3 regions of the Geobacillus thermopakistaniensis genome follow, and region 1 is predicted to be linked to each of the others. Evidence: riboswitches for the same ligand, from Rfam matches in the RefSeq annotation. Region 1 holds a riboswitch; each other region holds the start of a gene.
The links. Region 1 has a riboswitch for S-adenosylmethionine ahead of mtnK (S-methyl-5-thioribose kinase). Riboswitches for the same ligand answer to the same signal wherever they lie in the genome.

Region 2: it holds a riboswitch for S-adenosylmethionine, as region 1 does, so the genes downstream of both, T260_RS129850 (methionine biosynthesis PLP-dependent protein) here and mtnK (S-methyl-5-thioribose kinase) in region 1, are expected to answer to the same signal.
Region 3: it holds a riboswitch for S-adenosylmethionine, as region 1 does, so the genes downstream of both, T260_RS126455 (hypothetical protein) here and mtnK (S-methyl-5-thioribose kinase) in region 1, are expected to answer to the same signal.

What each region holds. Positions count from the first base shown of each region.
Region 1 is NZ_AYSF01000056.1:11,856-21,596, forward strand. Features, by position in the region: gene T260_RS127850 (pyridoxal phosphate-dependent aminotransferase) at 1-482, opposite strand, end outside; gene T260_RS127845 (carbon-nitrogen family hydrolase) at 580-1,392, shown strand; SAM riboswitch class I at 1,487-1,655, shown strand; gene mtnK (S-methyl-5-thioribose kinase) at 1,797-2,987, shown strand; gene mtnA (S-methyl-5-thioribose-1-phosphate isomerase) at 3,071-4,138, shown strand; gene T260_RS127830 (sugar ABC transporter substrate-binding protein) at 4,125-5,285, shown strand; gene T260_RS127825 (sugar ABC transporter ATP-binding protein) at 5,282-6,832, shown strand; gene T260_RS127820 (ABC transporter permease) at 6,774-7,787, shown strand; gene T260_RS127815 (methylated-DNA--[protein]-cysteine S-methyltransferase) at 7,937-8,431, opposite strand; gene T260_RS127810 (PAS domain-containing sensor histidine kinase) at 8,421-9,741, opposite strand, start outside.
Region 2 is NZ_AYSF01000048.1:1,839-11,579, reverse strand. Features, by position in the region: gene T260_RS129815 (DUF421 domain-containing protein) at 1-95, shown strand, start outside; gene T260_RS1000000139955 (hypothetical protein) at 116-286, shown strand; gene T260_RS129820 (thioredoxin family protein) at 426-746, opposite strand; gene T260_RS129825 (hypothetical protein) at 875-1,111, shown strand; gene T260_RS1000000138800 (YjcZ family sporulation protein) at 1,188-1,316, shown strand; gene spoVIF (sporulation-specific transcription regulator SpoVIF) at 1,443-1,700, shown strand; gene T260_RS129835 (GNAT family N-acetyltransferase) at 1,818-2,252, opposite strand; gene T260_RS129840 (YjcG family protein) at 2,254-2,775, opposite strand; gene T260_RS129845 (GTNG_0744 family esterase) at 2,874-3,602, opposite strand; SAM riboswitch class I at 3,789-3,899, shown strand; gene T260_RS129850 (methionine biosynthesis PLP-dependent protein) at 4,101-5,204, shown strand; gene metC (cystathionine beta-lyase) at 5,208-6,389, shown strand; gene T260_RS129860 (LSm family protein) at 6,439-6,648, opposite strand; gene T260_RS129865 (hypothetical protein) at 6,797-7,240, opposite strand; gene T260_RS129870 (glycosyltransferase family 2 protein) at 7,489-8,184, shown strand; gene T260_RS129875 (glycosyltransferase family 4 protein) at 8,187-9,302, shown strand; gene T260_RS129880 (polysaccharide pyruvyl transferase family protein) at 9,299-9,741, shown strand, end outside.
Region 3 is NZ_AYSF01000063.1:4,602-14,342, reverse strand. Features, by position in the region: partial or broken gene T260_RS126435 (glycerol kinase) at 1-29, shown strand, start outside; partial or broken gene T260_RS126440 (ABC transporter permease) at 268-687, shown strand; gene T260_RS126445 (ABC transporter permease) at 704-1,615, shown strand; partial or broken gene T260_RS126450 (ABC transporter substrate-binding protein) at 1,576-2,385, shown strand; SAM riboswitch class I at 2,436-2,540, shown strand; gene T260_RS126455 (hypothetical protein) at 2,591-2,947, shown strand; gene T260_RS126460 (VOC family protein) at 2,964-3,347, shown strand; gene T260_RS126465 (PaaI family thioesterase) at 3,528-4,010, shown strand; gene T260_RS126470 (PaaI family thioesterase) at 4,366-4,782, opposite strand; gene hutG (formimidoylglutamase) at 4,924-5,892, shown strand; gene T260_RS126480 (helix-turn-helix domain-containing protein) at 5,897-7,378, shown strand; gene hutU (urocanate hydratase) at 7,547-9,202, shown strand; gene hutI (imidazolonepropionase) at 9,217-9,741, shown strand, end outside.

The DNA of each region.
Region 1 (9,741 bases):
GCTTCGTAATCCGGTAAGAATCCGTTTTCCGAAGAAAGCGGCATCATCTCCATCCGCGCGCGGGCAAGCGCGATCCCCGACCAATAGTCCGGATAGCCCGGGTCCGGGACAAGCACCACATCGCCCGGGTTGACGAGGCAAAGCGGCAGCTCGACAAGCCCGGCCTTGCCGCCGAACAAAATGGCGACTTCGCGGTCTGGATCGATGTTCACCCCGTATTCACGCGCGTAAAACGCGGCGATGGCTTCTTTCAAAAAGAAGTAGCCTTGAAACGGCGAATATTTATGGTATTTCGGATTGGCCGCCGCCCGCTGCATCGCCTCGACGATATGCTTTGGCGTCGGCTGATCCGGGTTGCCTTGCCCTAAATTGATCACGTCGCATCCGGCCTTGATTTTCTCCCCGACTTTTGCGACAAGCGAGGCGAAAAATTGCTTTGGCAGCTGCTCAAGCAGCTCGGAAAAAGGAATTTCCATCGTCATCGCCCACACCTTCTTAAAAAATTCTTGAAATTCTAGTGCAACATCATATATCGTAAAAAGCAAAATGTAAAGCAAAATTTTTTCGAGGTGAAAACTCATGACGATCCGCATCGCCTGCCTCCAGCTTGATATTGCGTTTGGCGACCCGAACGAAAACGAACGGTGCGCGGAAAGCGCCATTGAATCGGCCGTCAAGGACGGCGCGAATATCATCGTGCTGCCGGAATTATGGACGACCGGCTACGATTTGACGCGCCTAGATGAGATTGCCGACGAAGGCGCCGAACGGGCGAAAGCGTTCGCCTCCCGCCTAGCGCAAGCACACAACATCCATCTCGTCGCCGGCTCGGTCGCTAAAAAAACAACAACCGGCGTGACGAACACGATGATCGTGGCCGACCGGAGCGGTCAAATCGTCGGCGAATACAGCAAACTCCATCTGTTCCAATTAATGGATGAACATTTGTATTTGCAGCCGGGAAGCAGCTTAGGCTTGTTTTCGCTCGACGGGCTTGCATGCGCCGGGGTCATTTGCTATGACATCCGCTTTCCGGAGTGGATTCGCGCCCATGCTTTGGCTGGGGCGGAAGTGCTGTTTGTCGTCGCCGAATGGCCGCTTCCCCGCCTGCACCATTGGCGGACGCTCTTGATGGCGCGGGCGATTGAAAACCAATGCTACGTCGTCGCCTGCAACCGGGCTGGCCGCGACCCGAACAACGTCTTTGCCGGCCATTCGCTCGTCATCGACCCATGGGGCGAAGTGATCGCCGAGGCGGACGAGAAGCCGGGCATTCTCTCGGCCGACATCGATCCCGCACTCGTTGCGGACGTCCGCGCGCGCATCCCGGTGTTTGCCGACCGCCGGCCGCACGACTACGAAGCGGCAAAAAATTTTTTCAAAACGTATTGACAATCGATTGATCGACCATGTATCATTCGAATCAAACAACCAAACGATTGACAACATCGTGAAAATTGCAAAAACTGAATACGAGAAATCGGTACTCTTATCAAGAGTTGGCTGAGGGAATTGGCCCAATGAAGCCCAGCAACCGACCGTAATACTATCGTGAGATAGGGCGCACGCCAAGGGCGGCGCCGGAAGCGTCATGCTTCCGCAGGGCACGGTGCTAAGTCCAACAGAAAGACCGATGTCTTTCTGAAAGATAAGAGGCGCGAAGAACGTAATGAATCTTCAAGCCTCTTTCCGTATGCGAAAGAGGCTTTTTCATTTGCCGGAAACGCCGAGATTTCAGCGCCGCGTCAGAACCGGCATTTGAAAACGAGCGAAATGAAAAAAGGGGGAACAAGGAAATGACCACTGTTCAAACATCGGTTTACGAACCGCTGACCGAACCGAAGGCGGTATCTCTCGCTGTCCGCCTCGGCCTATTCCGCGACGGAGCGCCGCTTGCCTGCCGCGAGATCGGCGACGGGAACTTGAACCTTGTTTTTCATATCGTCGATCAAGAAACGAAACAAGGCGTCATCATCAAACAAGCGTTGCCGTACGCCAAAGTGGTCGGCGAAAGCTGGCCGCTCACGTTAAAGCGCGCTGTCATTGAAAGCAACGCGCTGCGCACGTTTGCGAGCTATGTGCCGCAATACGTGCCGAAAGTCTACTATTCTGACGAATCGCTCGCCATTACGGTGATGGAAGATTTGTCCCGCCTGCAAATCGCCCGCAAAGGGTTGATCGAAGGAAAAACGTATCCGCTTTTGTCCCAGCATATCGGCGAGTTTGTCGCCAAAACGGCATTTTATACGTCTGACTTCGGCATGAACCAGCAAGAGAAAAAGAAATTGGCGCAAAGCTTCGTCAATCCGGAACTGTGCAAAATTACCGAAGACCTCGTCTTCACCGACCCGTTTTTTGACCACGAAACGAACAACTTTGAAGACGAATTGCGCCCAGACGTTGAAGCGCTTTGGGGCGACGACCGCCTCCATCTCGAAACGGCAAAGCTGAAGCGCAAGTTTTTAACCGAAGCCGATGTGCTTTTGCATGGCGATTTGCATACCGGCAGCATTTTCGCCAGCGATGACGAAACGAAAGTGATTGACCCGGAATTCGCCTTTTACGGCCCGATCGGGTTTGACCTTGGCCAATTTTTCGCCAACTTGCTGTTAAATGCGTTGTCCCGCCCTGAATCGGAGCGACAGCCGCTCTTTGACCACATCGACCGGACATGGGACGTTTTCACGTCCGTGTTCTCAAACCTTTGGCGCACCGAGAGTGTGGAAACGTACGCCGCGACGCCGGGCTTGCTCGAGGACGTGCTCCGGCACGCGTTCATCGATGCTGTCGGCTTCGCCGGCTGCGAAGTGATCCGCCGGACGATCGGCCTTGCCCATGTGGCGGACCTTGACGGCATTGAGCAAAAAGAGGCGCGCCTTGCAGCCAAACGTCATGCGCTCCGCCTCGGCCGCCGCTTGATCATTGAGCGCCGCGTGTTCACCGGAACGGAAGACTTCCGCCGCCTGTTTGCCGAAACGGAACAATAATGCCATACAATCGTCCGGGTCTCGACGCAAGCTGCGCGGCGCTGACCCGGACAAACCAAAAAAAAAGAGAAAGGAAGATGGCGATGAGCACTTTTGCCATCCCACGCTCCGTTGAATGGCGCGAGACGCATGTGACGATTTTAAACCAGCAAAAGCTTCCATCCATCATCGAATATATCGACTTGCACACTCTGGAAGACGTCTATGAGGCGATTGCCACGCTGAAAGTGCGCGGCGCGCCGGCGATCGGCATCACCGCCGCCTATGGCCTGGCGCTTGCCGCTTTACGCTACGACACCGAATCGCTCGATGAATTCCGCCGTCGCTTGAAACGAGATCGTGACTACCTAGCCAGTGCCCGGCCGACTGCCGTCAACTTGTTTTGGGCGCTCGATCGGCTCGTCACCGCTGCGGCCGACGCCCTTTCCGTCAACGAGGCCAAAACGACGCTCGTCCACGAAGCGATTCGCATTCAAGTAGAAGACGAGGATGTGTGCCGCCGCATTGGCGAGCATGCCTTGTCGCTCTTCAGGCCCGGCGAGCGGGTGATGACGATTTGCAACGCCGGCTCGATCGCCACCGCCCGCTACGGAACGGCGCTCGCCCCGTTTTATTTGGCGAAAGAAAAAGGAATTGAACTATCCGTTTACGCTCTCGAGACGCGGCCGGTGTTGCAAGGGGCGCGCCTGACCGCTTGGGAACTGATGCAAGCGGGCGTTGATGTGACGCTCATCACCGACAACATGGCAGCGCAAGCGATCAAGGCGAAAGGCATTGGCGCCATCATCGTCGGCGCCGACCGGATCGCGCAAAACGGCGATACGGCGAACAAAATCGGCACGTTCGGCCTGGCCTTGCTCGCGAAGTCGTTTGACATTCCGTTTTACGTCGCTGCGCCGTTGTCCACGATCGATTTGACGACGAAAACAGGTGCGGACATCCCGATCGAAGAGCGCCATCCGGATGAAGTGACCCACATCGCCGGCGTGCGCATCGCCCCGGAAGGCGTCAACGTATACAATCCGGCGTTTGACGTAACGCCAAACGAACTCATTACCGCGATCATTACCGAAAAAGGCATCATTCGCGGCAATTACAACGCAACGCTGCCATCATTATTCACAAAGGAGGAGCAACATGAAACGATTTAAGGCCTTATCTTCCCTTTTTCTTCTTTTCTTTGCCGTGTTCTCCATCTTGGCTGGCTGCACACACGAGCAAGATGCCGTTAGCTCCAAGCCAGCCAACGGAGCCAAGACCACGAACAACAAAACGGAAACGACATCCAGCCACTCGACGGCAACAAGCGACGAGCAAGCGGCCATTCCTGAAAAGTTGAAAAAGCCGGTGAAAATCGCCGCCATTATGCAACTGTCCATCGGCACGTTCTCATCGCAATACATCGCCGGCGTCAAAGAACAAGTGCAAAAATTCGGCGGCGAGGTGCAAATTTACAACGCCGACAACGATTTAACCAAAATGGCATCGTACGTTGAGACGGCCATTACACAAAATGTGGACGCCATTTTGCTTGACCACGGCCGCGCCGATGCGCTCGAAGGCCCGGTGAAAAAAGCCGTCGCCAAAGGCATTCCAGTTGTGGCGTTTGACAACGATTTGAACATTCCCGGCGTCACCGTCATCGACCAAGACGACTACAGCCTCGCCTGGAAAACATTAAAAACGCTCGCAGAAGACTTAAACGGGGAAGGCAACATCGTCACGATTTGGGTCGGCGGCTTTACCCCGATGGAACGCCGCCATGTCATTTATGACGCGTTCAAAAAACGCTATCCGAACATTAAAGAAATTGCCAAGTTTGGCACGGCGAGCGCCAACACAGCTTTGGACACACAAACGCAAATGGAAGCGATTTTGAAAAAATACCCGAACAAAGGCGACATTGACGCTGTCTTCGCAACTTGGGACGAGTTCGCCAAAGGGGCGACGCGCGCCATCGAGCAAGCTGGGCGCACGGAAATTAAAGTGTATGGCATCGATTTGAGCGATGAAGACTTGCAAATGATCCAAAAACCAAACAGCCCATGGGTGGCGACAACGGCGACCGACCCAGCCGAAGTCGGCCGCGTCCAAGTGCGGTTCGCGTATCAAAAAATCGCTGGAGAAAAAACGCCGAACATTTACTCGCTTGAGCCGCATTTAGTGAAACGGTCCGATCTTCCGGACAAACAAGTGTCGATGAATGAGCTTTCGCAATACATCCCGGGCTGGGGGCAATCCAATGTCGCCATCTCGCCGTGGATGAAAACGTTGGAAGCCCAGGTGAACAAAAAATGAACGGGTTGTCAATGCGGGGCATGGAAAAATCGTTTGGCGCCGTGCGCGTGCTCGACGGCGTGGACTTCGACGTTCGTCCTGGCGAAGTCCACGCCCTTTTAGGCATGAACGGCGCCGGCAAAAGCACGCTCATGAACATTTTGGCCGGCGCCATTCCGCCTGACGCTGGTACGATCACGATCGACGGTACGATATACACGTTTTCATCGCCGCGCGAAGCAAAACAAGCCGGCATCGGCCTCGTCGTTCAAGAAGTTGACACAGCGCTCTTTCCCGGCTTGCCGATTTACGAAAATGTAGCGGCGGACGAGTTCGTCCATGTGAAGCAACGGCCGATTCGCTCGCTGCGTCAAGAAAAAGAGCGGGCCGCCGCCCTGCTTCGCCGCGTCGGCCTGTCGTTGCCGCCGACGAAATTGGTTCGCGACTGCTCGCTCCATGAAAAGCAGCTGATTGTGCTCGCCAAAGTGCTGTCATCCAACGCGCGCTATATCATCCTAGACGAACCGACGGCCGCCTTAAGCGAGGCGGAAACAAGGCGTCTGTTTGCCATCATCGATGAACTGAAGCAGCAAGGCGTCGGCTTTATTTACATCTCTCATAAACTGAAAGAAGTTCAGGAGATCGCTGACCGGCTGACGATTTTGCGCGACGGCCGCGTCGTCTATCACGGAGGCGCCCGCAGCCTGCCGCTTGAGGACATCGTCCTTCATATGACTGGAACGAAGCGGACCGCCGCCGCGAAACAAGCACGCACATACAGAAGCGACATCGCGTTTGCCGCCCGCGGAATTTTGATCGACAAAACCGGGACAACAGTCGACCTATACGCCCACCGCGGCGAAATCGTCGGCATCGCTGGCCTCGTCGGCGCCGGCAAGACGGAGCTTGCCGAAAGCCTCATCGCCCACCGGAACACATCCGGCGAGTGGGAAATTGATGGCAGACGCTATGTGTTCTCATCGCCTTATGAAGCCATCGACGCCGGCCTTTGCCTCATCCCGGAAGAACGGCGCAAACAAGGGTTGTTTTTGCCCGAATCAGTGAAAACGAACTTGACCGTCCGCCTTCTTTCCCGCCTGTCGCGCTGGCAATGGATCAGCTGGGCGAAAGAAGCGGCTGAAGCCGACGGGCTCGTCCGCTCGCTAGGTGTTCATCCGCCGTCAAGCACCACCGTCGTTCGCCACTTGAGCGGCGGCAATCAACAAAAAGTCGTCATCGGCAAATGGCTCAACACAAACGCACGCGTCTTTTTGTTTGACGAACCGACCAAAGGGATCGACGTCCATGCGAAGCAAGAGGTGTTTTCCATCATTCGCTCCCTTGCCGATGAAGGAAAAACGGTGCTGTACTTTTCCAGCGAATTTCAAGAGCTGCTTGACATTTGCGACACCATCTACGTGATGGTCGACGGCCGGCTGCTCGCTCGCCTGCCGGCCGCTGAATTGACGTATGAACAGCTTGTTTACTATTGCAGCGGAGGTGAGATCCATGAGCCAGCCAGCCGTTTCCACAACGCCGTCGAAAAAAACGGCGCCGTCCATTCTTGAATGGTTGTATAAACACGGCACCTTGCTGGCCATTCTTGCCGTTATCGCCTACTTCGGCATCACGCAAGACCGATTTTTTACGTATGAAAACTTCAGTGACATTTTGCGGTCCATTTCGATCGTGACGCTCGTGGCAATCGGCATTACGTTTTCGCTCATCGTCGATGGCTTCGATTTGTCCGTCGGCTCGACGGTGAGCCTAGCGACGATCGCGAGCGCAGCGGCGCTCGTCCTGTACCGCCAAGAAATTTTCATCACCCTGCTCGTGCCGCTGTTGCTCGGCATTGCTGTCGGGCTCTTGAACTCGTTGTTGATCGTCAAATTCAAATTGCCCGATTTGCTCGCGACGTTGGCGACGATGTACGCCATTAACGGCGTGCAGCTCACCTATACGAAAGGGTTTTCGATCTACAACGACATGCCGCTGCCCGATGGCGGCACGGCGCCGGGCAAATTCATTCCTTCCTTTTTATTTATCGGCCAGGGAGAGCTGTTCGGCGTGCCGTTTTCGGTCTTGCTTATGCTGTTTGTCGTCATTGCCGCTCATCTGTTTTTAACGTACACGAAACCCGGCCGCCTCTTTTATTTGACCGGAGAAAACCGCGAGGCGGCAAGGCTCTCAGGCATCCCGGTCAACCGCTATCGGACATATGCATACGTCATCAGCGGGTTTTTTGCGGCCTTAGGCGGCATCGTCCTTGCCTCGCGCATCGGCACCGGGCAAGTGTCGGCCGGCGCCTCGCTTTTAATGGACAGCGTCGCCGCCGCCTACATCGGCTTTTCCGTCTTTGGCGCCGGCAAGCCGAACGTCATCGGCACATTGTTCGGCTCGATTTTAATGGGCGTGTTGCTGAACGGCTTGACGATGGCAAACGTTCCGTATTACGCCCAAGACATTATAAAAGGCGCCATTTTAGTCGGCGCCCTCGCCTTGTCGCATTGGCAAAAAAAATAACGCCCGATCTCTGCCCCCGTGGATGGCAATCCTCGGGGGCAGACGCGTTTTTCTAGGCAAGCCGTCAGCCTCTTTTTCCGCCTGCTTCATTGCAGCATCCGCATACAACGCCTTCCAAACCCTTTGCCTGTTCCACGAACGCAAGAGCGTCATCTACGTAAGCGGCGCTCAAGCTCCAACAGCTTCGCCTTCACATCGGTGCGGCTTCCAGCATAGCCAATGAGAGCGCCGTTTTTGCCGACAACGCGGTGGCACGGAACGAGAATCGACAGTTCATTCGCCCGGTTTGCCTGACCGACGGCGCGCACCGCTTTCGGGCGGCCGATTTGCGCGGCGATGTCAGCGTATGTCGCCGTCTCGCCGTACGGAATGCGGCAAAGCGCCGCCCACACCTCTTCTTGGAAGGCAGTTCCCTTCCACTTCAGCGGCAAGTCAAATGCTTGGCGTCGACCGTGGAAATACTCATCCAGCTGCCTAAGCGCGCGTTCAAGAAGCGGCGACCAGCTTTTGACAGCCGGATGTTCGCCGGCGAACGCGCGCCATTCTTCTGGAAACAGCTCGACTTTGACAATCGCGTCGCCGTCGGAGGCGATGTAAATGTCGCCGAGCAGCTCTGAGCGGTATACTGCATATTCAATCGTCATCGTCGTCCTCCCTTTCCATTCGTTCGATCGGCAGCGTGATATGGAACGTCGTGCCGACGCCGACTTCGCTTTCCACTTCAATTTTCCCTTGGTGCTCTTCTATGATTTTATAGCTGACCATCAAGCCGAGGCCGGTGCCGCGTTCTTTCGTCGTATAAAACGGCTCGCCAAGCTTTTTGATTTTATCTTTTGGAATGCCGCATCCTTGGTCGGTGATGGAGATGCGCACATAGCACCCGGCGCGGGTGATGCGCACCGTAATGTCCCCGCCTTTTGGCATCACTTCGATGGCGTTTTTCAAAATATTGATGAACACTTGCTTCAACTGATTCGGCTCGCAATACACCGGCGGCAGCCCGCGCTCGAAGTCGGCGATGATTTGCACGTTGTGCATCATCGCTTGGGCGCTGATCAAATCGATCGTGTCTTGCATAATTTTGCAGATATCATTTTGTTTGTACTGCACCGCCTGGGGCTTCGCCAAGACCAGAAACTCGGTGATGATCGACTCAATCCGTTTCAATTCCGACATAATGACATTAAAATACATCGAATAGTCGCCGTCAATGCTTCCTTGCAACAGCTGAATGAAACCCTTTAGCGCCGTCATCGGATTGCGGATTTCATGGGCGATGCCGGCGGCCAATTCCCCGACGACGTTGAGCGTATCCGACTTGCGCAACTGCAGCTCCATCTCCTTGCGCTCGGTCACATCGCGCAGCATCATCATCCCGACGCCGGGAATCACTTCCTTTTTCAGTGAAAACTCAATAATTCTCCCTTTTCCCTCGTCGAAAAATTCGACCTCGCCGCTCGCTTCGCCGGTGCGTTGGCATTGTTGAAGCAGCTTGTTGAGCTGGCGGCGCGCCCGCTCCGGAACGAGCTCGACCACCATTCGGCCAAGGAGCGCCTCCTTTTCGACGGAAAAAATGCCGCAGACAACCGGATTGGCGTCGATGATCCGATGCTTGGCATCCCAAAGCAAAATACCATCCATCGCATGATCGAAAATGCTCCGGAACTTTTGCTCGCTTTCGCGCAGCTCGCGCTCGATTTTCCGCCGCTCGCTCACATTGCGGAAAATCGTCAAGTGGTACCCGTCGATCGCTCCTTTTTTCATTGTGAACTCGAGCTGCTTATCCTCACCGTTCGGCATATGAAACGTCAGCTCGTCACGGATTTCCCCTTTGCGCCGGAACTCGCTGAAAATGCGTTTCACCTTTTCGTCCCCATAGTCGACAAAATCAAACAAATTGCGGCGCACAAGCAAATTCAAGGGCAGCTCAAACGTCCGGCTCGCCGCCGGATTG
Region 2 (9,741 bases), on a different contig from region 1:
AGACGAATTCCGAAGAGGCGAAGGCGCTGTATGAACGAAACGCCGCAAAAATGGCAGAGCTTGTGCAAAAAGTCGAACCGCTCTTGCGAAACTGATGACACAGGAGGAAAAGACGATGGAAGACAAACGGATAAAAACGACGGATGAGGAAATTCAAGTCCAATTGAAACCAAACGACCGCTCCGAGCGGACGCGGACGACCGATGAGGAAATTTCGATTGAATTGATGTTTGACAGCCCGCAGCTGACGCGCCAGCCGAAAGACTACGACGAAATTGAATATTGACGGCTTCCGTTTCCACAATCGGCGATCCATAAGGAGCTGTCTGTTCATTCGCATGGCTGTCCGAGAAGGAAAGCTTCCTTCTCGGACAGCCTCTTTTTGTTGCCCTTCTTCTCTGGCGAGGCAAGGATGCCGCCCCGTCTTACTCCGGCAGGGACTGCAAAAAGGCGCGCACCTCTTCCGGCGTTTTGGCGTCAGCGCTGTGCAGATGAGCAATTTTTTTTCCGTTGCGGAAGACAAGCAGGCTCGGGATGCCAAGTACCTGGTATTTCTCGCCAAGTTCCGGAAACTGGTCACGGTCGATTTCAAACCAATCATATTGTCTATAGTCGCGAACGATGTCATCGATGAACATATTGAGGCGCACGCAGTCCGGACACCAAGTTGTGTAAAACTTGATGATCGTTGGTTTATCACCGGAAATGACCGCCTCGAATTGCTCCACTGTTTCAATGCGTTTCACATTCGTTTCCTCCCTTTCATGTTGACGTTCATCTTTACTTTATCATATGGCGAGGCAAAAAAAGAACGGGGATGCCTTCACCTCGGGCAGTCGTTTTTGCATACAACAGTAAGAAAGGGGGGGAAAGTGTGAGCAAAGAACTGGAAAAGGCGCTCGAAGGTTGGGTTGCGTCACGCAAAGAAGGGCATGAAACGTTCATCCGCCTGTTTGAACAATGGGGAAAGGACTTTAACAAACAGTTGCAAGAAATCGAAAAATTGAACAATGGATTTTTAAAAAGTGTGCAAGGCAACTTAGACTACATCGAGCAATGGTTTGCGAAAAAGGAGCGGGAATTTGCCGAGCTGTTCCGCCGATTTGGATGACAAAATGGCCTTTGCGCCCATACGCCCCGCTAAGCCGGTGAATACGATACAGTAAACGGAGAAGGAGGTGCACATTATGATGGGCTTCTGCGGTTATGGTTATCCTTACGGCTACGGCTATGGCGGTGGCTATGGCGGTGGCTTTGTGCTGATTGTCGTGTTGTTCATTTTGTTGATTATTGTCGGCGCGGCATTTGTCGCCTAACGGAAAAAGCGAAAGGGGTACGGGCCGTTTCGGCGCCACGGAGCGGCTCGTATTTTTCTTTCCCTAATTTGATGCACGCCGAGGCGGGAGCATCATACGATATAGCAGGGAGAAGGAGGCGGAACGATGGATCAGCAATTTTTTAAAAACATCGAAAAGAAAACAGGTGTCAATATGAAAGACGTTTTTGAGCTCGCCAACTCGCTGCAAAACGCCAATTTCAGCGATGAAAAAACGGTGCGCCAAGTGGTGAAGCGGGTGGCGCAAATTGCCAACCGGAAAGTGCCAAAAGAACTTGAGGATCAAATCGTCAAGGCGATCGTCCATAACGGCAAGCAAATTGATTTCAATACGATCGCCAATATGCTGAACAACAAAAAGTAAGCAAAAGGGAGCTTGCGTGCGCACAGCTCCCTTTTGCTCTGCTTGGCTCAGGAGAGCGAAACGATGTTCGATGATCCCAAGCCTTGGATCAGTGTAGACGAGGCTGTTCTATGGCCATCATTCGAGCGATTTCACCATCGTGACATGTGGGATGCCGGCGTCCATAAAGACGCCGGAGACGGTCGTATAGCCGAGCTTTTGGTAAAACGGTTCTGCGTGCGTCTGGGCGTTCAGTTTCGCCGTTTTCGCCCCTTTTGTTTTCGCCAGCTGTTCGATCGCTTCCATCACCATCCGTCCGGCGCCGCGGCCGCGGTAGGACGGCAGGACGCAAATGCGCTCGATTTTGCCGACGCCTTCGTCAATGAAACGGAGTCGCCCAGCACCCACCGGTGTTTGGCCATCATACAGGACGAGGTGGAACGAGTCGTCCTCGAATGCGTCGATTTCCTCGTCTTCCGGCACGTTTTGCTCCTCAATGAATACGAGCCGGCGGACGCGCAAGGCGTCTTCGTACAAAGCGCGATCTTGCGTTGTGCCAATCGCAATGTTCATCTCAGACCGTTTCCTTTCCTCCGACGATAAACGTTTCATAGACGGTCCACGAGCCGTTTTCCAGCTGATAGAGAAGATGGAAGCGGTCGACGGTCTCCTCGAAGTGCACATCTTGCAGCTTCAGCTGGCTGTAGACGTCCGCATATTCTGCGCCCGGCAAATCGCGGCCGATCGTAATGTGAGGCACGAACACAAACTCCGGCTTTCCGGCGAACAAGCCGCTGTGCAGTTGTTCATGAAGGCGCTCGAGCACGTCGTTTGGTTCCACCTTCAAATAAATGATGTTGCTTGTCGGGTAAAACGAGCTGAATTTCGTCACTTTGATCGGAATGGGAGGTGTTTCCGCCGCAATGCGGCGCAACTCTTTCGCCATTTTTTTTATTTGCTCCTCATCCGCTTCAAATGGGTATTTCAGCGTAATATGCGGCGGGATGAGGGCGTAATGGCTGTCGTACCGTTTCCGGTACGAGTTGGCGAAGTCCTGAATCCGTTTTGGCGGAAAGATCACAATGCCGTACTTCATTTTGTTTTCCCTCCTTGAACCAGTTCTTTTTCCATGCACAGGAAACGCACGGAATGGATGCGGCGGCTTCGACATCTTTGAAGTTGCTCCGTTTTGTCCTATAATGATAAAACAGCGGCTACGGCCCGGGGTACATCCGGCTGCCAATACGTCCACGCATGGCCGCCTTCGAACTCATGGTACGTATAAGCAAACCGTTTTTCCATAAACAAGTCCCGCGCCATTCGATTCGGGGTGATAAAATCGCGCACATGGCCATCCGTCGTTTTCACCGCTGTTTCCTCTGTGCCAACAGAATGGTAAAGCGAAAGGAGCGATGGATCGCGGAATGAGCGGATGCGCGCCAATACCGAGTCATCGATATAGGGGGACTGCATGGCGATTTTCCCAAATGTATGCGGATACAACAACCCGGCTAGAAGCGACACCGTTCCGCCGAGCGAATCGCCGATCAGCGCCCGGCCTTTGCCCATTTGGTATGTCGGCAGTTCGCGGTCCAAAAACGGGACGAGCTCATGGGCTAAAAAACGAAGGTATGCTTCGTGCTTTCGTCCTTCCGGGTGGTATTTCTCGTAGCGGTCGTTGACGTTCCGATACGGGATGCCGACGACGATCGTCCGGTCGATTGTTCCTTCTGCCATCAGCGTTTCGATGACGGTTTTCATTTTTCCATACATAAAATAATCTTTGCCGTCTTGCGCGATTAATAAAGAATATTTGTAAAGCGGCGAAAAATTGCTTGGCAAGTAGATGAGCAGTTCGATTTCTTCTTGCAGCTCTCTGCTGTACAACTTGCAGTCGCGCATCGTTCCTGTTGCTGTCGCCATGACCATCCTCCATGAAAGCGTAAGTTCATCTGTTATTGTAACATATTTGCGCCCAAAGATGTTAATGAAGGGCTCGAATTTTTCGCGAATTTGCCGAATCGCACCGCTGACAAAAAAATGGCTTGCAAAAACGTGGGGAATGCGTTACATTTTTATTAAATTTAAAAAAATTGAATACGCGTCCCATTCTTATCAAGAGAAGCGGAGGGAACTGGCCCAATGAAGCTTCAGCAACCAGCCGCCCGACGGCCAGGTGCTAAATCCAGCGAATTGAGCATTCAATTCGGCAGATAAGAAGAAGCATGACCCCATGTGTATGGAAAAGTCTTCTTCTTAGAAGACTTTTTTTATTTATTCAAGCGGCCGCTTCCATCAACCGCGAGGCGGTTTCGGACGAAGGCGCTTGGCCTCTGCCCAACGGACAGTGGTGCTTCGTTGGGCATTAAGTGGTCGGCCGTTGATCCATGATGGAATTTTCAGCAGAAGGAGAGAGATGAGATGGAGAAACTGGAGACGTTGTTAGCGCAAATTGGCAACCGGAGCGAAACGGTGACGGGGACGGTCAACCCGCCGGTTTATTTTTCCACCGCCTACCGCCATGCCGGCATCGGAGAGTCGACTGGGTTTGACTACATCCGCACCGGCAACCCCACGCGCAAAATCGTCGAAGAAGCGATCGCGAGACTGGAAGGCGGCGACCAAGGCTATGCGTTCAGCTCCGGCATGGCCGCCATTCAGACGGTGCTCGCCTTGTTTGAGAGCGGAGATGAGTTTCTCGTATCGGCCGACCTTTACGGCGGCACGTACCGCCTGTTTGAGCGCGGCTGGCGCAAGTATGGTCTTGGATTCCATTACGTCGATTTTGCTGATCTCGCTGCGGTGGAAGCGTGTATCACCGAAAAAACGAAAGCGATTTTCCTGGAAACACCGACGAACCCGCTTATGCATGAGACCGATATCCGCGCCGTCTCCGAATTCGCCAAGCGGCATGGGCTTTTGTTGATCGTTGACAACACGTTTTATACACCGGTGCTTCAACGCCCGATCGAACAAGGCGCCGATATTGTCATCCACAGCGCCACGAAATATTTAGGCGGCCATAACGACGTGTTGGCTGGCCTTGTCGTCGCCAAGGGCGAGGAGCTCTGTCAACGCCTGGCCGAGTATCAGAACGCCATCGGCGCGGTTTTGTCGCCGTTTGATTCGTGGCTGTTGATTCGCGGGATGAAAACGCTGGCGCTAAGGATGCGCCAGCATGAAGAAAACGCCAAGCGCATCAGCGCCTTTTTGCGCGAACATGAAGATGTTACAGACGTCTTATATCCAGGAAGAGGCGGGATGCTGTCGTTCCGGATTGCCGATGAAAAGTGGGTGAACGGGTTTTTAAAAAGCTTGCGCCTCATTACGTTCGCGGAAAGCCTGGGCGGAGTCGAAAGCTTTATTACGTACCCAGCGACGCAGACGCATGCGGACATTCCTGAGGAAATCCGCATCCAAAACGGTATTTGCAACCGGCTGCTCCGTTTCTCGGTCGGCATTGAGCACGCTGACGATTTGATCGCCGATTTGGCGCAGGCATTGAAAAACATGAAAGAGGTGTAAGCGATGGAACAGGAATGGGCGTTTTCGACGAAACTGCTCCATAACGAATGGAAAGTCGACCGCGAAACGGGGGCGGTGAGCGTGCCGATCCAGCACGCCTCCACGTTCCATCAGTTCGATTTCGATTCATTCGGCAAATACGACTACAGCCGCTCCAGCAACCCGACGCGCGAGGCGCTTGAGGAAACGATCGCGGCGTTAGAAGGCGGAACGCGCGGGTTTGCGTTCGCCTCTGGCATGGCGGCTATTTCAACGGCGTTTTTGCTTCTCTCAAAAGGCGACCACGTGCTCGTGACCGAAGACGTCTACGGCGGCACGTACCGGATGATTACGGAGGTGCTCGGCCGCTTTGGCATTGAATATACGTTTGTCGATATGACCGATTTAAACGCAGTGGCGGAAAACATCCGGCCGAACACGAAAGTCATTTATATGGAAACGCCGTCCAATCCATTGTTAAAAGTGACCGATATTCAAGGCGTCGTCAAGTTGGCGAAGGCGCATGGCTGTTTGACATTCTTGGATAATACGTTCATGACGCCGGCGTTGCAGCGGCCGCTTGATCTTGGAGTCGATGTCGTCCTTCACAGCGCCACGAAATTTTTAGCCGGCCATAGCGACGTCGTCGCCGGGCTGGCGGTCGTGAAAGACGAGGAATTGGGAAAAGAATTGTACAAACTGCAAAACGCGTTTGGCGCCGTCCTTGGCGTCCAAGATGCGTGGCTTGTGCTGCGGGGATTAAAAACGCTCCACGTTCGGCTGAAGCAGTCGTCTGAATCAGCGGCCGCCATCGCCAAGTATTTGGCTTGTCATCCAAAGGTCGAAAAAGTGTATTATCCGGGGCTGGAGAACCACCCAGGCCATGACATCCAGCGCCATCAGGCGGCCGGGTTTGGCGCTGTGCTGTCGTTCCGTTTAGCCGATGAAGAAGCGGCTCGGACGTTCGTCCGAAACGTCCGCTTGCCGGTGTTTGCTGTCAGCCTTGGGGCGGTCGAGTCAATTTTATCGCACCCAGCGAAAATGTCGCATGCGGCGATGCCAAAAGAAGAGAGGCTCCGGCGCGGCATTACCGACGGCTTGTTGCGGCTGAGCGTCGGGCTTGAGGATGTCAACGATTTGATCGCCGATTTTGAGCAGGCGTTGTCGTTTGTCAATGAGCATCCATCGGTCGTTCCGACGCGGTAACGACAAAGGTATGCATCGTTTCGGCGGATGCATACCTTTGTTTTTTTCGTTACACTTCCCGAACAAAGTTGACGGCTGTCAGCGGAATGAGCACCGTGCGCGTTTCCCGCTCGTATCCGCCCGCTTCCGCCCTAAGCTCGATCGTTCCGTCCTCGACATCGGTGAGTCGTCCCTCTATTAAGTTGTTGTCCGTCGCGACTTGGATCGTTTCCCCGATGAGGCGGCGGAGCTGCTCTTCGAATGTGGTCGCAAAGTCCATTGTCTCCTCCCTCCTTTCAGTCTAAAAGGCCGGTGATTTAAGGAGAAATACTGCTCTCCAACAGTGTTTCTCAAATTGAAAAACCTTGCAACACCATCACTTCATTCCTTGTGATTTCTCATAAATCGAGCGAATCCATTGTTTTTCATCAGCCTTCTAAACGGGTGATGGCTTGAATGCTGGCAAACGGAATGTAAACGAAACGCCCGAGCGCATCCTCAAGCACGGCATAATCGTTTCGGACGGCGATGACTGTGCCGCTCACCGGGCCGAAATTGACCGTAATTTCTACTCTCTCCCCAATCAAGTCCTCGAGCTCGTCGCCAATATCTTCCGCGGGTGGCGCCCCTGTGCGCAACTCGGTCAAAATGGCTTGCAACAGTTCGCGCTCGTCCTCCAAAATGTCCCGCTGTTCTTGCTCCTCATCAAGAATGCGGCGCAAAATTCGTTCGGCATCTTCCCCGTGATCGGCGATGGCTTCTAATAGAGAGACAATTTGTTCGACGGCCGAATCATCCAAATCTAGTTTTTCAAGCCATTTGCGGATCTTTTTCAGCTCTTTCACTGCTTCGCGCAAATGTTTATGTCCCAACGCCTCTTCCTCCTTCCTTTTCTTCCATTCGTTAACTACGTTATGCACCGCTCTTTCATTCGACACGGGTGCGTATCCGAGGAAGAAAGAACGATTTTTTTAGCCACGGGCATGGGGAAAACGGTTGAACTTTGTCGGGGGAATGACAGGTAAATGATAGGACAATTCTACTGTTTTCCTAAAAAATCAACGATTGCCTCTCACCGTTAAGAGAAAAAATGGATATATAGTGGATGAGGTGATTGATGATGGTGCCAGAGCGAAAAAAAGACTTCATCAGCGTCGTCATTCCGTGTTATAACGCATCCCGTTATATTGAGGACTGCCTAAATGGGCTGTTCAATCAAACATATCGCCAGTTTGAAGCGATTATTGTCGATGACGGATCGGACGATGGGAGCGAAGAAGTCGTGAAGCGGTGGATGAACGACCATTCCCCGTTCTTCCCGGTCGTCTATATCAAACTCCCGCGCAACGTCGGTTTTGCCGGGGCGCTCAATGTCGGCTACTTTTTAAGCAAAGGTGAGTACATCGCTGTCCATGACGCCGACGATATTTCCCATCCGGAGCGGTTCGAAAAACAATGGAAATTTTTGAACGAGCACCCGCACATCGCTTTAATCGGCACGAATTACGCCGCCTTTCCCGACGGACACTTCGACCGAAAGACGCCCGCCAACTGGCTCGCTTACGGGCGCGACATCCGCCGCGTCTATGCGGAAGGGAAACATTGCATTTGCCACGGCACGATCATGTTCCGCGGCGCCGTGTTTGACCAACTCGGCGGGCCGACAAGGCGGATTCGCGGCGCCGAAGATTATGAGTTTATTGTCAAATGTTTAAACGCCAAGCTGGAAGTGGAAAATTTGCCTGACATTTTGTACTACTACCGCAGCCATCCGCAACAGCGCTCGCGCCAGTTTTATAAGAAAGGAGGGAGCTGATCATGCGCGTATTCATGGTGCTAGATGGCCTTGACTTTGGAGGAACGGAAACGCACGCCTTCAGCCTAGCGAAAGAAATGGCCGCCCGCGGCGTTCATGTGGCCGTCGCCGCCCGCGGCGGGTCACTGGCCGATCGTTTTAGGGAAGCCGGCTGTTCAATTTATTTCATCGATTTTCCAACAGCGATCGAGATAGACGAACAACGGAAAGAACAGCTCATTCAGCAGCTTGAGGCGGTGATGAAGAAGGAAAACATCTCGATCGTTCATGCCCACCAGACGCCATCCGGCATCCTCGCTGCCACCGCTGCGCGCCGCCGCGGCATCCCGGTCGTCTTTACCGCCCATGGCACGTACTATCCGCCAGCCGAGCTTGAAGAGATGCTCCGTCTTGCTTCTGCTGCGATTGCTGTCAGTCCGCCCGTCGAGCGGCATATTGTCCCGCTCATTTCCAAACGGGTTCTCATCCCGAACGGCATTGACACGAACGAGTTTGCCCCGCTCGGCCGCGGAGGGCGGCAGACGCTTGGCATCCCGGACGACGCCTTGGTCATCGTCTATAGCAGCCGCCTCGCCTGGGCGAAAGCTGGCATTTGTTTTATGTTTTTAAAAGCGTGCAAAGATGTCAAACGGCTGTTTCCGAACTTGCACGCCGTCGTTGTCGGAGACGGCCCGCGCTTTTCTGACGTGCAGAGCCTTGTCCGTCTCATTCACCAAACGTGCCGCGAGTCGTTTCTCCATCTCGTTGGCGAACAAAGCGATATGGCTGTGTATTACTCACTCGCTGACGTTGTTGTCGGCACCGGCCGTGTCGCTCTAGAAGCGATGGCATGCGGCAAACCGGTGCTCGCCGCTGGCAACCACGGCTACTTCGGCGTTGTCGAGCCAAGCGGTTATGCCGAAGCATGGGAGTGTTACTTTGGCGATCACGGCTCGCGCCAAGGGTGCAGCCGCTATCTTCTTTCCCAAGACTTAAAACGGCTGCTTGCCTCCCCCTCATACCGCGAACAACTAGGCACGGCCGGACGGGAGTGGGTGAGACAGCAGTTTCATATCAAAACGTGTGTCGACCAAGTGCTTGGCGTATATGCATCCTTGTTGAAAGGGGAATCGTCATGATGAAAAAGGTGTTGTATATCGGTTGGATCGGCTTTCAAAACGTAGGCGACGAGCTGTTATGGAATCTTTTTGCCTCCTATGCCCGCCAATACGCCCCGGACGTTCAAATCATCCCATCGACGCCCAAGGTCAACTGGAAAGATACGAGCCCGTACGACGCCGTCGTGCTCGGCGGCGGTTCGCTCTTGCTTCCAGGCTACATGGCCGTTTTGCAAGAGGCGCACGAAGCTGGAAAACCAATATGGATATGGGGAAGCGGCATTGACTGGATCGGTGAAGCTGAAACCGACGCCTTGTGTGCAGGCGCTAAGCCAGCGCTTCACCGCCACTTTTCCGCCAACGACGTCGAGCTGTTCCGCACCGTCCTCGCCTCGGCCGCCTTTGCCGGCATTCGCGGCCCGCTCAGCGAAGCGGTATTAAAAACGTTAGGCGCCTATCC
Region 3 (9,741 bases), on a different contig from region 1:
CAGTGCAAGCGGCGCGGTCGTTTAAATGATGGAAAAACGCAGATGTCTCGTCATGGGCATCTGCGTTTTTGCGTTTTGGCTTGCACGTTACGGGGCGGAAAAAATGAAACAGCATCGCCCTCCTCTGTTTGTCGAGTAAAGGCGATTTTTTTCGATGCGCATTCAACAAAGCAAAAAAAGCTGAGCGTTTGAAACATTAATATAGTCAAACAAATTTATGTTCTAAATAATCATATATGATAAGGATCAAATTACAAAAAATGTTGAAGCAAGTTGAATCATCTCATGCTTCCGGCTTTATCGGGCGCGCTCATCAACACGGTCGTCACCATTCAATATTTGCGAAGCGAAATCATTGATACGAAAGTGAAAGATTTCGTGAAAACAGCGCGCGCCAAGGGCGTTCTAGAACGCCAGATTTACTGGCGGCACATTTTGCGCAATTCGTTTTTGCCGATCGCAGCGTTTTTAGGCTATGAAATTACGGGGCTCATCGGCGGTTCCGTGTTTTTAGAGTCCATTTACAGTTATCCAGGGCTTGGACAACTGTTTTTGCAGTCGATTATGCAGCGCGACTACAGCGTCGTAACGGCGCTTGTGATGATTTCCGGGGTCGCGACGCTTGTGGGGACCTTGCTTTCTGACATTATTTTAAGTGCGGTCGATCCGCGCATTCGCATTGAGTAAGGGAGGGGCGTGGAATATGAAAATTGAGGTGAACCGTCCTGCTCCAGTTGAAATAGCCAGTGAGAAAAGCCCTTCCGCTCTTTCGATTATGTGGCGGGAGCTCGTCCGCGATCGGCTGGCTCTTGTTTCGCTCATTATATTGTCCGTCATTTTGCTGATTGTCTACGGCGCTTCCATTTTTTTAGACCAAGAGGAAATTGTAAAGGTAGACTTTTTGGCCATTCATTCGCCGCCATCGGCGGAACATTGGCTTGGCACCGATTATGGCGGCCGCGATGTGTTCGGCCAGCTGATCATTGGAGCCCGCAATTACTTTACGATCGGCCTGGCGATTACGCTAATCACAGGTGCGATCGGCCTTGTGGTGGGGCTTGTGGCCGGCTATTTCGGCGGCTGGATCGACAACGTCATCATGCGCATCATCGATTTTATTCTCGTCTTGCCGTTTTTAATGCTGGTGATCGTCTTTGTAGCCATCGTCCCGAAATACAATGTGGCGACGTTCATTTTGATTATGAGCGCGTTTTTATGGACGGGCAAAGCCCGGCTCATTCGCGCCAAGACGCTTGCCGAGCGGGAATTGGACTATGTCAGCGCATCCAAGACGCTCGGGACGCCGGATTGGAAAATCATTTTGTTTCAAATTTTGCCAAACTTAAGCTCCATTATCATCGTCAATTTGACGTTGAACTTAGCCGGCAACATCGGCATTGAGTCAGGTCTTACATACCTGGGGTTCGGGCTGCCGGAGAGCACGCCAAGCCTTGGGACGCTGGTCAGCTATGCGACCAATCCCGATGTGCTGCAAAACAAATGGTGGGTATGGCTGCCTGCATCATTGCTCATTTTGGTGATGATGCTGTGCATAAATTTCATCGGCCAAGCGTTAAACTCGGTCATTGGGATGCGAAAAAGCAAGAAAATGTGATGGACAATCCGAAATTCCAGAACAAAAAGCTGCGCCAAGCCATGGCGTACGCCATCAACAACCAAGAAGTGGCTGATCGCTTGTACCACGGCTTGCGCTTCCCGGCGACCACGCTGATCCCGCCGTCGTTCCCGGGATACCATGACAGCTCGATCAAAGGGTACACGTATAATCCGGAAAAAGCAAAACAGCTGCTTGATGAGGCCGGCTATAAAGATGTGGACGGCGACGGCTTGCGCGAAGATCCGAACGGCAAAAAGTTTACGATCAACTTTTTGGCGATGAGCGGCGGCGATATTGCCGAGCCGTTGGCGAAGTTTTACATGCAATGCTGGAAAGACGTTGGCTTGGATGTCCAATTGGTGGACGGCCGTCTGGCGGAGTTCAACTCGTTCTATGACATGGTTGAAAAAGATGACCCGAAAGTGGACGTTTACGCTGCCGCCTGGGGAACGGGAACGGACGTCGACCCGTACGGATTGTACGGCCGCAACGTCATGTTCAACTACTCGCGCTGGGTGAATGAGAAAAACGATGAACTGTTGGAAAAAGGCCATTCCGAACAGGCGTTTGACAAAGAATATCGTCGGAAAATTTACAGTGAATGGCAAAAGCTGATGAACGAAGAAGTTCCGGTCATTCCGACGTTGTATCGTTCGGCCATTTATGCCGTCAACAACCGCGTCGCCAACTTCACGGTCGATCCGGGCTCGAAACTGACGTGGAAAGATGTCGGCGTCACGTCCGAGCAACCGGAAGTCGAACAATGACGATTGTTGCCTTTGATGATGTATGATAAGATAGAAGATAAATTGCATACGTCTTATCAAGAGTGGGCGAGAGAACGGGCTTGATGACCCCACAGCAACCTGCCGCAGGCAAGGTGCTAACACCCGCAAAGCGGTTTCGCTTTGGATGATAAGAATGGCTCATGGCCCCTTTCGCATCATTCCGAGGCGAAGGGGGTTTTTGTCGATGGGAGGTGAAGGAGAAACAGTGGAGGAGGCGGTTTCGCTCCGCGCTTGCATGGCCGCTCATCTCCCTGCCGCAGCGTTCGCCGTTTGTGTCATGCGCTGTGTGCAGGCGGAGCTCATCCGGTTTGACCCTAAGGCGGCGGTGCATGTCGACCGTGGGGACGGATACGTTCATTTGTATGGGGAAGCGCAAGGAACAGCCTTTTCGTTGTTGTTGACCAACAGTGAGGCGGACGAATGGAAGGCGGACGGACCGTACGCCCTTGACCGCTACATATGGACAGAGCTTGGGAAAAAAGGGATTTTCCCGATGCAGATGACGCCGTATTTACAAGCAGTATGGTTAACTGAGTCATAGAAAGGAAGAGGGACGAATGGCAGTCAAAAAATTTGAACATGTCGGCATTCAAGTGAAAGACATCGAGGCATCGAAAGAGTTTTATCAAAATGTTGTCGGCTTGGAGCTGCTCGACGAAATGATTCATACGAACGGCACGATGAAATTGGCGTTTTTAGGGATTGGCGGCTCGATCATTGTCGAGCTGATCGAAGGATACAATCCGGATTTGCCGACGGAAGGAAAAGTGCACCATGTGGCGTTTACGGTGGAAGGCATTGAGCAGGAGAAAGAACGGCTTCAGTCGCTCGGTGTGCCGCTTGTGTGGGAAGAAATAACGACACTTCCGAACGGAGCAAAATATTTGTTCTTCCTCGGGCCCGACGGCGAATGGATCGAGTTTTACGAGCCTGCTCGATAAATGGCGTCACGCTAGGCGGCCAGCTGTTTGGGCCGCCTATGAATTTGCCGTCTGGCGATTGGCGCTTCGTTCCATTTTTCTTCGTATGGCCTTGCCTGCCGCTAGACAACAACCGTCCATGTAGGAGTCGTCGTCTTCTCGATTCAATGGTATACTAGAAAAAGAGAGGGGGAGGATGACGTGGAAGAAATGATCGTGCACGCGATTCAAGACGACTACCCTGATGAATTCGCCTGGTGCTACGGCTGCGGGCGTCTGAATGAACAAGGCCACCATTTTCGCACCGGGTGGCGGGGCGACAAAACGGTGACGGTGTATACGCCGCGTCCGGAACATACGGCGATTCCAGGGTTTGTGTACGGCGGGCTGATCGCCTCGCTCATTGATTGCCACGGCACCGGTTCAGCGGCGCTTGCCTTGCATCGGAAAAACGGCCATGAACCAGGGAGCGGGGAAACGCCGCCGCGCTTTGTCACTGCGTCGCTTCACGTCGATTTCGTCAAGCCGACGCCGCATGGAGTGCCGCTTGTCGCCGTCGGCACTGTGACGGAGATTCATCCGAAAAAATGGAAAGTGGACACCGAAGTGTTCGCCAACGGCGAACTGTGCGCCCGCGGGCAAGTCGTCGCCGTCGTAATGCCGAAAACGTTTGTCCGTGGGTAACAAGCAACAAAAGGCGCCGGAGAGCGGCTGTTTTTGACAGCGCTTTCTCCGGCGCTTGGCAACTGGTCGAAAACGGCTGCGCCTCACCTCGTTTCGCCATTGAGGACTGATGATGTCATGAAAAAGGCAACTCGACAACGCCTCTTCTCAAGTGGGGAAACCTTGTGAAATTGGTTCTCCTTTTTCAACAAAACCACCGATTTGGCGAACATCATCGTTTTTCGCCGGTTTTCTCGGATTCCTCTGATCATCGCTTTCCATGCGTTTCAAAACAACAACAGCAGCTGCTGTTTGGACTCGTCGAATCCAAGGAGAACGAGCATGCGCAAAAACGCCTTTTGGAGATCCATCACCTTCACGGTTTGTCCATGATCAGCACCGACGACGTGGCGCTCGCCACCTCTTTGCCGTTTTGCCGCACGATGGCGGTTACATAGGCGACGGTTTTCCCGAACTTTTCCACCCGCGCCTCGATTTCGGCTTCTCCAGCCGCCGCTGGGCGGTGAAACGTCGTCTGCAAGTTGATGGAGGCGTGCATTTGGTCATCGCGAAGCAAGGTCGTCACCGCATACGCCATGAGAATGTCCGCCGCCGCCCCGACGAACCCGCCCATAATCACCCCGTTGCCGTTGAGCAGCGATTCGCTGATCGTCCATACGCCTTTCGCATAGCCGTCTCGGGCTTCCGTCAGGCGGACGCCGAGCGTTTCGTCGCATGGGGGCGGCGCGCTTTGACCGGCGATGACAGCGTGCAAGTTGGTCATTGGCTTCATGTGGAACACCCTTTCTGTTGTCAATCATGTTTTTTTATTCGCCAAACGGCGGCGATTTCCTCTTTTCGCGTGCATGAGGAGGAGAACGGCAAAGCTGTGGCGAAAGAAACAAGCAGCTGATGATGGAAAGGAGATGGTCTCATGTATCAACCGCCAGACGCCGGCCGTTGGACGGGACGGATTGACAGCGTGAGCGATGAGCAGGCGTTTCGTCTTCATCAGCGCATTCGCTTGCTCGATTTGTCGCAGCCATTGGAGACGGTGGAACGAGCGGCGGCATTCATCGGGTTTGCGTGCGACGAAGGAGTGCGCCGCAACCAAGGCCGCCAAGGGGCGAAAGAGGCGCCGGCCGCCGTCAAAGCGGCGCTGGCCCGGCTGCCTTGGCATCTTCCGGAAGGGGTCGTTGTCTATGACGCAGGCGATGTCGTTTGCGTCGATGAACGGCTCGAACAAAGCCAGACTGAACTTGGGAAGGCGGTCGCCCGCCTGCTGAAAAACGGGATGGCGTCTATCGTGATCGGCGGCGGCCATGAGACGGCGTACGGCCATTACTTGGGCGTTCGCGAAGCGCTCGGGCCCGAAGCCCGCCTTGGCATCCTCAACATTGACGCCCATTTCGACTTGCGCCCGTACGATGACGGGCCGACGTCCGGGACGATGTTTCGGCAAATATTGGATCAAGACGAACGGGTCCGTTACTTCTGCCTCGGCATTCAGCGGCTTGGCAACACGGCGGCGCTGTTTGCGGCGGCCGAGACGTACGGCTGCCGGTACATGCTTGAAGACGAGCTGACCGCAGGGCCGATCGAGGCCGCCTATGAACAAATCGAGGAATTTGCCGCTCATCACGATGCCGTGATGTTGACCATTTGCATGGACGCCATCAGCGCGGCTGCCGCGCCGGGGGTGAGCGCGCCGTCGCCGTTTGGACTCGCTCCGTCGCTAGTGCGCGCTCTCGTCCGCCGAATCGTTTCTCATCCGAAAACGATCAGCGTCGATCTTTGCGAAGTCAATCCACTCTGGGATGAAGGCGGAAAAACGGTGGCGTTGGCCGCCGCCTTTTGCATGGAAGCGCTCCTTCATTTTCGACGCTTGCAGCCAAGGCGGTGAGAACGTGAAATTGGTCATTGCCGAACGGGACGACAAGGAACGAGAAGCGATCCGCTGGCTCGTGTCCGCGTATTCCTTGCCGATTGAGCGGGTGTATACGGCGGCTACGGTCGAGGAGATGATGGCGTTTCTTGAGCGGGAGGCGCCGGAGCTATTGTACGTCGAACTGGATATGATTCCGTATGAACGATGGTCGAAGGCGACATCCCACGTCCGCTTGTTTTGCCAACGCGTGATTGCCGCAACGGCCGAGGCGACGTTTGCGCGGGCGAAACAAGCCATCGACTGGCAATGCGTCGATTTGCTTGTGAAGCCGCTTGAGCCCGCCAAGCTGAAACAAGCGTTGAGGACGGCGGTTTCGCTTTCCTCCAACAGCCGCTCGAGCCTGACAGCGGGTTTTGACGGCCATGACGACTACCGCGCATTATTTTACGATGACCCCGCCGCAGCTTCCACCCATGTATGGCTTGTGCAGGCGGAACAGCCTGCCTTGTCTCGGGAAGTGATCCGCTTTTTAACGAGCTATCCGTTTCGCGGACGGGCGCGCGTATTGCCGCTCACCCATATGGCGGTTTGCCTGCTTCCCGATTTGCCGGGCGACGGGAAAGAAGAGGCGTGGAAGCTGTTGCGCGATTGGGAAGAGGAGCATCATGAGCCGCTCGCGGTTGTCGTGATGCCGCCTGATGGTCGGAAAACGGTGCGCGGGCAATACCAAGCGGCCCGCCGGTTGCTGGAGACGACGTTTTTCATTGGCTATCGCCAAGTGATCGCTCCCGCTTCGGAATACGAACAGTGGCGTGAGCTCGATCCGTTTTTGACGCCGGAGGAGCAGCGGCAATGGATCGAGATGCTCGAGCGGTTCGACCATGAAGGGGTGAAGCGATGGCTGCGGCGCGAATTCTCCCATTGGAAGCCGCCGTTTCCGAGCCCGGAGATGGTGCGGACGCGGCTGACGAGCATCTTGGCGCAAATCCGCCGGTTTATGAAAACATACGGCCTTGACCGCGGCGGAACCGAGCGGGAGTATATGCGCATTTTTCAAGACATTTTGTACAATCCCGTCTTGTATCGCATCGTTCAAGAATTGATTTTATTTTTATATCGATTGTTCCATGAGGCCAAGCAGGCCGAGGAAGACGCGCGCGTCGACGCCGTGGAGCGCGGCCTCCGCTATATGGAGGCGCATTTTCGCGATCCGTCGCTCACGCTTGAGCGGGTCGCGGCCGCCGCCGGGCGCAGCCCCGCGTATTTCAGCCATTTGTTGTCGAAAAAGCGCGGCGTGACGTTTCGCCAGTGGCTGACCAACCGGCGGCTTGAGGAAGCGAAACGGCTGCTTCGGCAGACGGATTTGTCGATTAAAGAAATCGCCGAACAAACCGGGTTTCGCACCGCCCATTATTTGATGCGCGTCTTTAAAGCCGAACTGAACCAGACGCCGACCGCCTACCGCGATGAACAACGGCTGAAACCGTCATCACCGCGGTAGGCGGTTTTTTCAAAAGAAATGAACATATATCAAAAGAAATGGATAGATGAAGCGAAAAGAAAAAAGAAATTTCAAAAAAAATGGATCATCTTGAAAAGACGAGAATCTATCTCCATCCTCTTGGCTTCCTTACAATAAAAAGCAAAGAGGAAAAAGGAGAGGATGACGATGGCAGAAAAACGGACCGTACGCCCGTTTGCGGGAACAGAGCGGCGGGCGAAAGGATGGATTCAAGAAGCGGCGTTGCGTATGTTAAACAACAATTTGCATCCCGATGTCGCCGAGCGGCCGGATGAGTTGATCGTCTACGGCGGCATCGGCAAGGCGGCGCGCAACTGGGAATGTTACGAGGCGATTGTGGACACCCTTCTTCGTTTAGAAAACGATGAAACGTTGCTCATTCAATCCGGCAAGCCGGTGGCGGTGTTTCGCACGCATCCGGACGCCCCTCGCGTGCTGATCGCCAACTCCAACCTCGTGCCCGCATGGGCGACGTGGGACCATTTCCACGAACTTGACAAAAAAGGGTTGATCATGTACGGACAAATGACGGCCGGGAGCTGGATTTACATCGGCAGCCAAGGGATCGTCCAAGGGACGTATGAAACGTTTGCCGAAGTGGCGCGCCAGCACTTTGGCGGCACGCTGGCCGGGACGATCACGCTAACCGCCGGCCTTGGCGGCATGGGCGGGGCGCAGCCGCTCGCCGTGACGATGAACGGCGGCGTCTGCCTCGCCATCGAAGTCGATCCGGCCCGCATCCAGCGCCGCATTGACACGAATTACTTGGATACGATGACCGACAGCCTAGACGCGGCGCTCGAGATGGCGAAACAAGCGAAGGAAGAGAAAAAAGCGCTGTCGATCGGCCTTGTCGGCAATGCGGCTGAAGTGTTGCCGCGTCTCGTCGAAATGGGCTTTGTTCCGGACGTCTTGACCGATCAAACGTCCGCCCACGATCCGTTAAACGGCTACATCCCGGCTGGCCTTACGCTTGATGAGGCCGCCGAACTCAGGGCGCGCGATCCGAAGCAGTACATCGCCCGTGCAAAACAGTCGATCGCCGCGCATGTTCGAGCGATGCTGGCGATGCAAAAGCAAGGGGCGGTGACGTTTGATTACGGCAACAACATCCGCCAAGTGGCAAAAGACGAAGGGGTGGACGACGCCTTTTCCTTCCCGGGTTTTGTGCCGGCCTACATCCGTCCGCTCTTTTGCGAAGGAAAAGGGCCGTTCCGCTGGGTGGCATTATCCGGCGACCCGGAAGACATTTATAAAACCGATGAAGTCATTTTGCGTGAATTCAGCGACAATGAGCGTCTTTGCCATTGGATTCGCATGGCGCAAAAACGCATTAAGTTCCAAGGGCTGCCGGCGCGCATTTGTTGGCTCGGCTACGGCGAGCGGGCGAAGTTCGGGAAAATCATCAACGACATGGTGGCCAAAGGCGAGCTGAAAGCGCCGATCGTCATCGGTCGCGATCATTTGGATTCGGGCTCCGTTGCTTCGCCGAACCGGGAGACGGAAGGAATGAAAGACGGAAGCGACGCCATCGCCGACTGGCCGATTTTAAACGCGCTGTTGAATGCGGTCGGCGGCGCAAGCTGGGTGTCGGTTCACCACGGCGGCGGCGTCGGCATGGGCTACTCCATTCACGCCGGCATGGTCATTGTCGCCGACGGCACGAAAGAGGCGGAAAAACGGCTGGAGCGCGTGTTGACGACCGACCCGGGGCTTGGTGTGGTCCGCCACGCCGACGCTGGGTATGAGCTCGCCATTCGGACAGCGAAAGAAAAAGGCATCGATATGCCGATGCTCAAGTAGAAAGGGGGATCCATATGCGCCCGCTTTTTGTCCGCCGCGCCCGCCAGCTCGTCACGCTGGCGGGAAGCTCCGCGGCTCCGCTTGTCAAGGAGAAGATGAGCGATCTTCACATCATCGAAAACGGCAGCGTCTGGATCGAACATGGCACGATCGTGGCGGTTGGGGCGGACGATGAACTGGCCCGCCAATTTGCCGATCGGCTCGCCGAAGCGGAAGTCATTGACGCTAAGGGCAAAACGGTGACGCCTGGGCTTGTCGATCCTCATACTCATCTCGTTTACGCCGGCAGCCGCGAACACGAATGGACGATGCGGCTCGGCGGGGCGACGTACATGGAAATCATGAACGCAGGCGGCGGCATTCATGCGACGACAAAAGCGACGCGCGAGGCGTCGGAAGAGATGTTGTATGAAGAAAGCAAGCGGCGGCTCGATCAGTTTTTGCTTCATGGGGTCACGACCGTCGAAGCAAAAAGCGGCTATGGTTTAAGCCTTGAGCACGAAATCAAGCAGCTTGAAGTCGCCAAGCGTCTCGATGAC